3 regions of the Pararhizobium sp. LjRoot255 genome follow, and region 3 is predicted to be linked to each of the others. Evidence: predicted binding sites of a transcription regulator. Region 3 holds the regulator's gene; each other region holds the start of a gene.

Region 1 (3,917 bases), 520 kb from region 3:
TCCTCGAAGTTGCCCTCGAACCATTCGACATGGCTGTCCCCTTCGAAGGCAAGGATATGCGTGGCAAGACGGTCGAGGAACATGCGGTCGTGGCTGATGATCACGGCGCAGCCGGCGAAGTTTTCGAGCGCGATTTCCAGCGCCGCCAGAGTTTCGGTGTCGAGGTCGTTGGTCGGTTCGTCGAGCAGGAGCACGTTGCCGCCGGCCTTCAGCATCTTGGCAAGGTGGACGCGGTTGCGCTGACCGCCGGAGAGGTTGCCGACCTTCTGCTGCTGGTCGGTGCCCTTGAAGTTGAAGGCGCCGCAATAGGCGCGCGAGTTCATTTCGAGCTTGCCGAGCTTGATGACTTCGGCGCCGCCGGAAATTTCTTCCCAGACGGTCTTGTTGCCATCAAGCGCATCGCGGCTCTGGTCGACATAGCCAAGCTTCACCGAATCGCCGACCCGGAAGCTGCCACTGTCCGGCTTCTCCTGACCGGTGATCATCCGAAACAGGGTCGTCTTGCCGGCGCCGTTCGGTCCGATGACACCGACAATGCCACCCGGCGGCAACTTGATCGACAGGTCGTCGATCAGTACGCGATCGCCGTAACCCTTGGTGATGTTCTCGGCCTCGATGACGACCTGACCAAGACGTTCGCCGATCGGAATGATGATCTGCGCATCGCCGAGACGCATTTTATCAGCGGCATCGACCAGTTCGTCATAGGCCTTGATACGCGCCTTCGACTTGGCCTGACGTGCCTTCGGGCTGGAAGCGATCCATTCCTGCTCGCGGCTGATCGCCTTGCGGCGGGAGGCGTCCTCGCGGTTTTCCTGCTCCATGCGCTTGGCCTTGGCGAGCAGGTAGGCCGAATAGTTGCCCTCATAGGGAATGCTGCGACCGCGATCGAGTTCGAGGATCCAGCCCGTCACGTTGTCGAGGAAGTAGCGGTCGTGGGTGATCATCATCACGGCGCCCGGATACTGGCGCAGATGGTTTTCCAGCCAGCCGATGGTTTCGGCGTCGAGATGGTTGGTCGGTTCGTCGAGCAGAAGCAGGTCGGGCTTGGAGAGCAAAAGCTTGCAGAGCGCGATACGACGGCGCTCACCGCCCGAAAGGCTCGTCACGTCGGCATCGCCGGGCGGGCAGCGCAGCGCGTCCATCGCCATCTCGACCTGGTTTTCCAGATCCCACAGGTTCTGGCCATCGATGATGTCCTGAAGGCGCGCGCCCTCGTCCGCCGTCTCGTCGGAATAGTTCATCATCAGTTCGTTGTAGCGCTCGATGATGGCTGTCTTGTCGGCCACGCCTTCCATGACGTTTTCCATCGCCGTCTTGGTTGGGTCGAGCTGCGGCTCCTGTGCCAGGTAACCGACGGTCGCACCTTCGGCGACCCAGGCTTCACCGGTATATTCCTTGTCAAGGCCGGCCATGATGCGCAGCACGGTTGACTTGCCGGCGCCGTTCGGGCCGAGGATACCGATCTTGGCGTCCGGGTAAAACGACAGATTGACATTCTCCAGCACCTTCTTGGTGCCGTAGGACTTATTCAGCCCCGACATATGATAGATGAATTGACGTGCCATAAAGAGACTGCTCCGACGGGAATGGGATTTTGCCCGCTATGTAGGCGAATTATCCCGACGGAGCAATGAAGAAACCGGCTTTAACTCAGCCATTCACTCAATGCCGGCGGCGTCAACGATCCCTCTGCTGCATTTGAAATCGGTATCTCCGGCGGCAAGGATCAGCGGCGACAGGCGAGCGCCGGCGGAGACATCGCCCGAAAGCCCGATCGTCAACCCCGTGATGACGCTACGCTCACCCGCCTTCTGGCAACGCATCCGCACCCGGTCGCCGGCCCCCTTTCCAAAACTCGTGTCGAACGCCTGCTTGATCTCGCCCTCCGTCACCTCTTGTCCGAGGCGACCGGCGAACAGGCTTCGCACCGCCGAGCCATTGAGTTCGTCGAGAAGACGCAGCTGGACGGCAAAATAGTCCTGCGCCGTGCCGCCCTGGCAGGTGCCGCTACGCAGCCATTGATGCCGGTCGAGACCCGACTGGGTTCCCGGCATGGCGATCAGCAGCTTCGCCGCCGTTTCTTCGGCCATCGCCAGTTGCGGCAGTTCCAGCCAGTCGCCCTTCTTGTCACGCGCGCGAACATCCGCGGCGACGCCACAGTAACTCTTCTTCACCGGCCAGAGACCATGCAGGGAAAAATGCGTCGCATCGTAGCGTTCGGCGGTCTGGCCAACGCATTCCTTCCGCTTTGGTCGCGTCTCACAAAATCCCGGCTGCCAGCTGACGGCGAGAATATATTCGGTCTTTCCTTTCGGTGCCGCCGCCTCTTCGTCGGCAAGCGCCGGAGACGCAGCCACCGCTGCCAGCAGGACAAGACCCAAACGGCGTAGAAATGGCATAAAGATATTCCCTTGCATGAATGCCCCTCCTGAAATTAGAACAAAACATGATCAATTAGAGACTAAAACGGGAAAAATGCAACCTGAAATCGTTGCCGGACCAATATTTCCTGACCTGATGCGAAACGAGCACCAAGCGGAGATTGCCTTTCGGCAACAAATCAAGTTGATAGCAGGGACGTGCTGGAACTTCGCCTGGGAGGGTTGGCGTGTTTGCCAAGGTCGAAACGTTGCAAAGCCCGAGCGGAGCTGCGCTCGTCTGGCGCCGCCAGCCGGCTGCTCGCCCGGAAAGAGGCATACTGATCGTCAGCCACGGCCTAGCCGAACATTCCGCCCGCTACACCCGTTTCGCCGAGTTTATGGCCGGCCACGGCTTTCACGTCTATGCGCATGATCATCGCGGACATGGCGCAACCAAGGCCATTGATGCGCCGCTTGGCCGGTATGCGCACCGGCAAGGCGCAGACAAGGTGCTGTGCGACGTCAGGACAATGCGCGATATGGCAGCCGCCGACCACCCCGGCCTTCCCGTTATCCTGTTCGGTCATTCCATGGGCGGGCTGATCGCGCTCAACGCCGCAGAGAGCGATCCGGGGCTCTATGATGGGTTGGCGGTGTGGAACTCGAACTTCAATCCGGGCCTTGCCGGACGTGCCGCACAGGTCATTCTCGCCGCCGAAAAGATGCTGAAGGGCTCGGACGTGCCGAGCCGCCTTCTACCGAAACTGACCTTCGACGCCTGGGGCCGGTCCATCAAGGACCGCAAGACCGATTTCGACTGGCTGTCGCATGATGCCTTTGAGGTTCAGAAATATGTGGACGATCCTCTCTGCGGCTTCGATGCCAGCGTCTCGCTGTGGATCGACCTGTTTGACCTGACATTCCTGGGCGCGCGGCGCGATCGATTGCGACGCCTCCCCCCCAACCTGCCAATCCATCTCGTCGGTGGCGGCGAGGATCCGGCCACCAACGGTGCCCGGGAAATCAAGTGGCTGGCCAGGCACATGCAAGCGGCGGGACTGAAACGCGTGACGACGGTCGTCTATCCGGCGATGCGTCACGAAACGCTGAATGAAACGGAACGCGACAGCGCCATGCGGGATTTTGCCGGCTGGTGCCTCACTGTTGTCGAACGGCGACATAACGATGGCATGGCATGAACAATATTTCTTGCGAAGTCGGCAATCGGCACGATGATCATCGCGTCCGGCCCCTATATCATCTGGCGCGAACGCCGGATCAACAACAGCGCCAGTGTGGCGCCGATGTCGCCTGCAATCTGACAAAATAGTTTTCACAGGCTTTGGGAGGAGCGGACATGAAGACAGGCGGGGAGTTGATCGTAGAGGCGTTGAGGGCGAACGGCGTCAAGCGGATCTCCTGCGTGCCGGGAGAGAGCTACCTCGCGGTGCTCGACGCCCTTTATGACACCGACATCGACGTCGTGGTCTGCCGTCAGGAGGGCGGCGCGGCGATGATGGCGGATGCCTGGGGCCGCCTCACGGGCGAACCCGG
Region 2 (3,917 bases), 120 kb from region 3:
CATCGCTGAGACCGGCGATTTTCTTCCAGAGGTCAAATGCTTCGTCGTCGGTGTGATAGACGGTGACCAAAAGGCGCTTGGCGTCGATGCCGAAATCCTTGGTGATCAGGTTCCAGGCAAGCTCGATCGCCCGATCCTTGAAATAATCGCCGAAGGAGAAGTTGCCAAGCATTTCGAAGAAGGTGTGATGGCGTGCGGTATAGCCGACATTGTCGAGGTCGTTATGCTTGCCGCCGGCACGCACGCATTTCTGCGCCGTCGCAGCCGTCGAATAGGGCCGCTGCTCGAGGCCGGTGAACACGTTCTTGAACTGCACCATGCCGGCATTGGTGAACATCAGGGTCGGGTCGTTGCGCGGAACCAGCGGGCTCGACGGCACGACCTCATGGCCGTTCTTCTTGAAGTAGTCGAGGAACGTCGACCGGATTTCATTCACGCCGTTCATAGTGCGCCCTTACCTCTGCATCAGACGTCCGCAGCCGACATGGCCGAACCGCGAACCGGAAAACTCTTGAAAATCGCGGATCGCCGATAGTTGCCGACAATCCTGCTCCCGCCCGTTTGGAACACAGGCTTTTATCGTTCGCGCAAACCCCTGTCCAGACGGCAAAGGAAAACCGGCCGCCCTGTCAAGGAGCGGCCGGCGGTGTCATCCGGCAAAATCAGGCGATCTTATGCCAGAGCAGCATCGTCACCATCGTCTCCGGCTTCCGGACCGCCGTTTTCAAGGAATTTTTCAGCGATCAAACCGGCATTCTGGCGCAGGGCGAGCTCAATCTCGCGCGCCGTATCCGGGTTGTCGCGCAGGAAGGACTTGGCGTTCTCACGGCCCTGGCCGAGACGCTGGCTATTATAGGAAAACCAGGCGCCCGACTTTTCGACGATGCCGGCCTTGACGCCAAGATCGACGAGTTCGCCGGTCTTGGAAACACCTTCGCCATACATGATGTCGAACTCGACCTGCTTGAAGGGCGGCGCCATCTTGTTCTTGACAACCTTGACGCGGGTCTGGTTGCCGACGACCTCTTCGCGCTCCTTCACCGAGCCGATGCGGCGGATGTCGAGACGGACCGAGGCGTAGAATTTCAGCGCGTTGCCGCCCGTCGTCGTTTCCGGCGAACCGAACATGACACCGATTTTCATGCGTATCTGGTTGATGAAGATCACCATGCAGTTCGACTTGGAGATCGATGCGGTCAGCTTGCGCAGCGCCTGGCTCATCAGACGCGCCTGAAGACCGGGAAGGCTGTCGCCCATCTCGCCTTCGATTTCAGCCCGCGGCGTCAGCGCCGCCACGGAGTCGATGACGAGAACATCGATCGCACCGGAGCGCACCAGCGTGTCGGTGATCTCGAGTGCCTGTTCGCCAGTATCCGGCTGGGAGATCAAAAGGTTTTCCAGATCGACGCCGAGCTTGCGGGCGTAGACTGGATCGAGCGCATGTTCGGCATCGACGAAGGCGCAGATGCCACCCTTCTTCTGTGCCTCGGCAATCGTCTGCAGTGCGAGCGTGGTCTTGCCCGAGCTTTCCGGCCCGTAGATTTCGACAATGCGCCCCTTGGGCAGCCCGCCGATGCCGAGTGCGATATCGAGACTCAAGGAGCCCGTCGAAACGGTTTCGATCTCGACGATGCTGTCCTTTCCACCGAGCTTCATGATCGATCCCTTGCCGAACGACCGTTCGATCTGGGAGAGTGCCGCTTCAAGTGCCTTGCTTTTATCCACCGATTTGTCCTCTACGAGCCGCAAAGAGTTTTGTGCCATTTGATCCACCTTTAGGTTATGGAAGCTGCTGAGGCAATGAAGCTGCCGATGAAAGCTATGTACACTTTTTGTTCTCATTTTGCAATGGGTGTCTATACATTGAATCTATGCAATAAATTACTGTATGTTCTTTTCTTGTTCTAGACCTTCGGAAGCAGGTAGGACGTGGAACAGACAATGCCGTCAGCAGACGGGCTGAACGAATCGGATCGCGGGGGCACACGGGAAAACGCATGACCGGCAGTAAAGTTTCCATCTTCGGCGGCGCGCATATCGATCGCCGGGGGCGTATCTCCGGCACGACGGCGGCGGGCGCGAGCAATCCGGGCATGTGGTTCGAAGAGGCCGGCGGCGGCGGCTTCAACGCGGCACGCAATCTGGCGCGACTGGGGCTCGAGGTCCGCATGATCAGCCCGCGCGGTGGCGATGCCGCTGGCGAGACGGTTGCCCAGGCTGCGGCCGCTGCCGGCGTCATCGACAGCCCGTTCATCTTCCTCGACCGCAAGACGCCGAGCTACACGGCCATTCTCGAAAACGACGGCAATCTGGTGATCGCGCTCGCCGACATGGACCTCTACCAGCTGTTTTCGCCGCGGCGTCTGCAGCAACGTGCCATGCGGGAGGCCATTTCTTCCAGCGACCTTATCGTCACCGATGCCAATCTGCCGGAAGAGACCCTCGCGAGCCTCATTGAGCGGGCTGCACAGGAAACAAAGCCGCTCGCCGCCATCGCCATTTCACCCGCCAAGGTGGTGCGTCTTGCAAACAGTCTCTCCGGCGTCAGCTTCCTTTTCATGAACGAAGCCGAGGCGCGTGCGCTCACGGGCCGTGACGTGACTGAGGCATCAGAGTGGCCTGCCCTGCTGCGGGCCATCGGCCTTTCCGGCGGCGTCATCACCCGTGGCGGCAAGCCGGCGATCGCTTTCCGGCTGGGAGAGGCCGTGACCGTCACCCCACCTGCCCTCGATGCGCTCGGCGATGTGACAGGCGCCGGCGATGCGGTGGCGGCCGGTTTCCTTGCGGCATACCTCGGCGGCGAACCGCTGGATAGCTGCCTGCGTTCCGGTGTCGCGGCTGCCGGCATCACCGTCCGCTCACCGCTCGCCGTGTCGGAAAAAATGTCGCGCGAGATGCTGAGAGAAGCAATTCGGCTTGTGCCGCCGGCCGAAATCCTGTCATGAACGCGCCTTAAAAAGCCACAAAGGACATGCGATGACCAAGCCGTTTTCACCCCTTCTACCGATGGAATATTCCAACGAAGTCGCGGCCGCCAAAGCACGCGGCGCGCCGATTGTTGCACTGGAATCGACCATCATCACCCACGGCATGCCCTTCCCCGGCAATCTGGACATGGCCCGCAGCGTCGAGGCGATCATCCGCGAGGAAGGTGCAGTACCCGCCACGATCGCCGTCATCGACGGGGTCTTGCACATTGGCCTCGAAGACGCGCAGCTGGAAGCGCTGGCGCAGACCGAAGGCGCGATGAAGCTGTCGCGCGCCGACCTCGCCTTTGCGATTGCCGAACGCCGCACCGGCGCAACGACGGTTGCGGCAACCATGATCGCCGCAGCCCGCGCCGGCATCCGCGTCTTTGCGACCGGCGGCATCGGCGGCGTACACCGCAAGGCCGAGGAGACATTCGACATTTCCGCCGACCTCGACGAACTGGCCCGCACCGGCGTGATCGTCGTCTCAGCCGGCGCCAAGGCGATCCTCGACATTCCGAAGACACTCGAAGTGCTGGAAACCCGCGGCGTTCCGGTTGTCACCTATGACAGCGACATCTTCCCGGCCTTCTGGTCGCGCGATTCCGGCCTGAAGAGCCCGCTGATGCTCAACAGCCCGGCGGCAATCGCCAATTTTCAGAAGATGCGCGACCTGCTCGGCGTCGACGGCGGCATGCTGATCGCCAACCCGGTGCCCGAGGAAAACGAGATCCCGCGCGACGAAATGGAGATCTACATTGCCCGCGCGCTCGACAACGCCGAACGCGACGAGATTTCCGGCAAGGCGGTCACGCCCTATCTGCTCGAGAGCATTTTTGGCCTGACCGACGGCCGCAGCCTCGAAACCAACATCGCACTGGTCGAAAACAATGCCCGTCTCGCAGCCGAGATCGCGGTTGCGCTGGAATAGGGCCAACGGGCGCTGGG
Region 3 (3,917 bases):
ACGGCCTCGGCGGCGAAACGATCCCGCAGAAGGGAATCCGGCAGGCGGCTTTCCCCGGCCTTCGCGTAAAGCGTGATGAGGAGGGTTTCCTTCTCCCTTGTCAGTGACACTTTTTCGGCCGTCATGGTGAACCCGTGGAGTGAGGGCCGCGCACCAAGTTGGCCGCAGCGCACGCATCCTCGAACGCGGCGACAGGCCGCTGCAATGCGCCGAACTGTACCGCAGAGTATAGGCGACAACGCAGTTGTGAGTAAGGTCAGGCGACCGGGGAGCAGGCGGGCCGGTCTCACCGCACTGAAAAAAATGCAAAGAAAAAGGGCCGCACCATAAGTGCAGCCCTTTGAAACTGGCTCCCCGGGCCGGATTCGAACCGGCGACCTGTCGATTAACAGTCGAATGCTCTACCGCTGAGCTACCAGGGATCATCTGCGCGCTGCAGAAGTGAGGCTGCTAATACAAATGCTTTTCCGATTTGCCAAGCAGTTTTTCAAAAAAAGTGCACAATCTTGTCTGACTGTGGAGAACTCCCCATCTGGGAAGGCAGCGCACTGGAAGAGCCGCAGGCAAATCCGCTCTATGGTGCACGGCATCGAGAGTAAGGCAGTTAAGTTTATGACAGAAGCGCAGAAAACGAAAAAATTCGGTATCGATGCGAGCAGACATGAACTCATTGTCGGGGCGTGGCGTCTGCCCCTGCCTCAGTCGCGGACCTTGCGTATCACCCTTGGCGCCGCGCTGCTCTTTGGCGGTATCCTCGGCTTCCTGCCGGTTCTGGGCTTTTGGATGGTGCCGCTGGGCCTGATCGTGCTGTCGCATGACCTCGCCTTCGTCCGGCGGCAGCGCCGCAAACTTTCCGTCTGGTGGGCGCGCAAGCGGCAGACGCCGTAAAATCGGCGCCAATCTGCAAGGGCCCGGCTGCAAGGGCCGGGCGTCGTCGGAGGCCTTCATTCGATGAGGCGCCAATGGCCCTAGCCACCGGAACCGGTTTGCGGGGTCGGATTCTTGTCAACCGGCGCCGGCTGCATCTGTTCCCCGGTCGCCGGAGTATTGTCGACGGTGCCCTGATCGGTGTCCTTGGCCGCCGGCGTGGTTTCCTGAATCTGTGTCGCCGCATCATTGTCGGTGCTTTCGCCGAATATCTCTGCCCCCGCCCAGGCAATGAGGGCAAGCACCAGGCTCGCGATGAGAACCATCAGCACAGGGCGGCCAAGCCGTCCTTGCCGGGCTTCGGCACCGCTGATCTTCACCCTCCGGTTCGTGTCTTCGGGCGAAACCTTGTTACCACGTCCATGGACGACCATCCCTGCCTCCTGGCCGCAGGCCGTGCCGCCGCCACAGGTTTCAACATGAGCGGAAAACGGCCTGACGGGGCAAATGTTCCGTTGCAGCAAAGGCGGACATCGGCGGTGAGAGCGCTGAATGCCGGTTTTCGGCGCCGCAAGCCCAAAAACTCGCACCTTGAAAAGGTTCAACGAATTATGGGACTTGCGGAACACATATGGAACATATAGTGTTCGTTCTTGATTTGTTTCTCGATTCCGGAGTGATCTTTCATGCTGACCCGCAAGCAACAGGAACTGCTTCTGTTCATTCACGAAAGAATGAAGGAATCGGGCGTGCCGCCGTCCTTCGATGAGATGAAGGATGCGCTGGACCTCGCGTCGAAATCCGGCATTCATCGGCTGATCACGGCGCTCGAGGAGCGGGGCTTCATCCGGCGTCTGCCGAACCGGGCACGCGCGCTTGAAGTTATCAGGCTGCCGGAGGCCTATTCCATGAGCCTGCAGCCCAAGCGCGGCTTTTCGCCGAGCGTCATCCAGGGCAGCCGCGGCGCTCCGCCGGCGCCAGTCGCCGCCAAACCGGTCGCGGCCAGCAATGAGAACAGCTCCGTCTCCATCCCCGTCATGGGGCGAATCGCAGCCGGTGTGCCGATCTCGGCGATCCAGAACAATACGCACGATATTTCTGTACCGCTCGAGATGGTTGGGACCGGCGAACATTATGCACTGGAAGTCCGCGGCGATTCGATGATCGAGGCCGGCATTCTCGACGGCGACACCGTCATCATACGCAATACCAACAGCGCTAGCCCTGGAGAGATCGTCGTCGCCCTGGTGGACGACGAGGAGGCAACGCTGAAGCGGTTTCGCCGCAAGGGCGCATCGATCGCGCTCGAGGCTGCCAACCCCGCCTACGAAACCCGGATTTTTGGTCCCGACCGGGTCAAGATCCAAGGCAAGCTCGTGGGCCTGATCCGACGTTACCATTGAGCGGCAAACCTGTATCCGCGCGCCGGGGGATGCAGGCGGCTGATTTTCTTTGAAAATTGACGTCAGCGGGGCCCTGACAATAATCGCCTGCGGTTTGGCATCAGCGATCTGCGGTATTTTCCTCGCGACGCGGACCGGCAACGGTGGGAGACAGGTTTCTCCCATGAGAAAAAACTGGAATTCGGCCAAGGCGTCTTGCACTGGATCGGAAATCGGTCTAAACGCCCGTCACACGATTAAGAGATGATCGTTACGAGGCCTCGTGGCGGAGTGGTGACGCAGAGGACTGCAAATCCTTGTACCCCGGTTCAATTCCGGGCGAGGCCTCCAAAATTTTCCACAATATTCGCAATTGGATAGGGTCGCCGCTTCAACCATGTTGGCAACCGTGTTCCATCACGCCGCCATGAACGGATATCGGCGTGATGTTTACGCCGACCGGCGGCCGACAACGCGTGTCCCGCCGCGTTGAAAGAGCAATTCCGACGTTTCGCGAAACCGGTAAAAACGTTCCAAATCCACCGCGGCGGCAACGCGCTGGCGATGACGATGCACTCCGGTTGAAAATCCGAATCAATGGCGACGAAACGCAGGAGAATTTAGCATTGCGGAATGCGGCCGGCGATCAATGATAGTAGAAGCATTCGCAATCGACCTGGCTGTCATCCGGCGCATTCCAGACGCGGACTGCCAGTTTCCTGGCCGTGCCGGTCTCATCCAGCCGGAGGCCCAAAAGCGACACGGCCGCGAGTTTTGGATTGACCGCATCGATCTCGACCGTCGAGCCGACTTGATGGACGCCCTCTTTGGGCGTCCAGGTGAAAAACTGCACACTGTAATGCATGGTGCTCTCCTTCACCGCGGATGCGTCAAATCCAGGTCCCAGACGGTACTGGACGATCCGGCAGGCAAACAGAAACGGCTCGCAACAACCGATGTGGTCTGCCTCCAGATGGAACCTAGCACGATTTGACGATCGAGTGAATCGTTATCGCGTGACTCCGGTCAGAAAGTCCCGCTCCAGCTCTCAAACTTCGCGCTGCCGGACCACTCGCGCGGGTTAGTTCCCGCGGAACAGCAGGATGACGGTGATGAAAAAGAGGGAATCGCTGGTTCATATCGAGATTTCGTGGTTGCGGCGGAAGACGTGTCTGGCGGTTGTCGTTGGGGCAGCCAGATGCTCCAGGCATCCCACCCTGTCATGCCGCATGAAGGGATGCATGTATCTCACGCAGGATCAAACCGAGCGGCAAATAATAGCACCGGCGTTCGCGCGCTGACTGGGTGTCGTGCCCGTCAGCATTTTCATGAACTTACCCCCCATTGGGAAAGCCTGACGCAGGAACGTCCAGCAATTCTGCGTACAAGATTAATTGGGTGCCGAGTTCCTTCGCGTCCGCTGCAGACATTGCTGCTTGAATCTGATGCGGCGGACGATCTGTTGACTGATACACATCCCACTCATGCTGCGAAAGCGCATAGCCGAGCCGCAGAACGACGGCGCCGTGCAGCGGCATAGACGTAACGCCCCATTCCACGAGCGTTTGGATTTTGAGCTGTTCGTTATTGTCAAATTCCCAATTTGCGTTGTCAGTTGATCCCACGACGCAGATCCTCCCATGCAAAGATAGGCGCGCCCTACGTCCG

The links. The regulator LexA, encoded in region 3, represses DNA repair genes until DNA is damaged. The targets are predictions, from matches to a motif close to TGTTCNNNNTGTGTTCNG.
Region 1: ACSQ2W_RS14815 (ribonuclease T2) is a predicted target of LexA. The motif match lies at 2,439-2,456, and genes of this name have one in related genera.
Region 2: recA (recombinase RecA) is a predicted target of LexA. The motif match lies at 1,890-1,907, and genes of this name have one in related genera.

What each region holds. Positions count from the first base shown of each region.
Region 1 is NZ_CAXUPQ020000001.1:3,075,856-3,079,772, reverse strand. It holds gene ettA (energy-dependent translational throttle protein EttA) at 1-1,568, opposite strand, end outside; gene ACSQ2W_RS14815 (ribonuclease T2) at 1,662-2,402, opposite strand; gene ACSQ2W_RS14810 (alpha/beta fold hydrolase) at 2,612-3,562, shown strand; gene ACSQ2W_RS14805 (thiamine pyrophosphate-binding protein) at 3,721-3,917, shown strand, end outside.
Region 2 is NZ_CAXUPQ020000001.1:3,477,231-3,481,147, reverse strand. It holds gene alaS (alanine--tRNA ligase) at 1-445, opposite strand, end outside; gene recA (recombinase RecA) at 673-1,764, opposite strand; gene ACSQ2W_RS16645 (carbohydrate kinase family protein) at 1,998-2,945, shown strand; gene ACSQ2W_RS16640 (pseudouridine-5'-phosphate glycosidase) at 2,977-3,900, shown strand.
Region 3 is NZ_CAXUPQ020000001.1:3,594,278-3,598,194, forward strand. It holds gene ACSQ2W_RS17230 (class I SAM-dependent methyltransferase) at 1-125, opposite strand, end outside; tRNA gene ACSQ2W_RS17235 (tRNA-Asn) at 348-422, opposite strand; gene ACSQ2W_RS17240 (hypothetical protein) at 613-888, shown strand; gene ACSQ2W_RS17245 (hypothetical protein) at 969-1,301, opposite strand; gene lexA (transcriptional repressor LexA) at 1,554-2,270, shown strand; tRNA gene ACSQ2W_RS17255 (tRNA-Cys) at 2,527-2,600, shown strand; gene ACSQ2W_RS17260 (hypothetical protein) at 2,696-2,902, shown strand; gene ACSQ2W_RS17265 (hypothetical protein) at 2,896-3,114, opposite strand; gene ACSQ2W_RS17270 (hypothetical protein) at 3,584-3,874, opposite strand.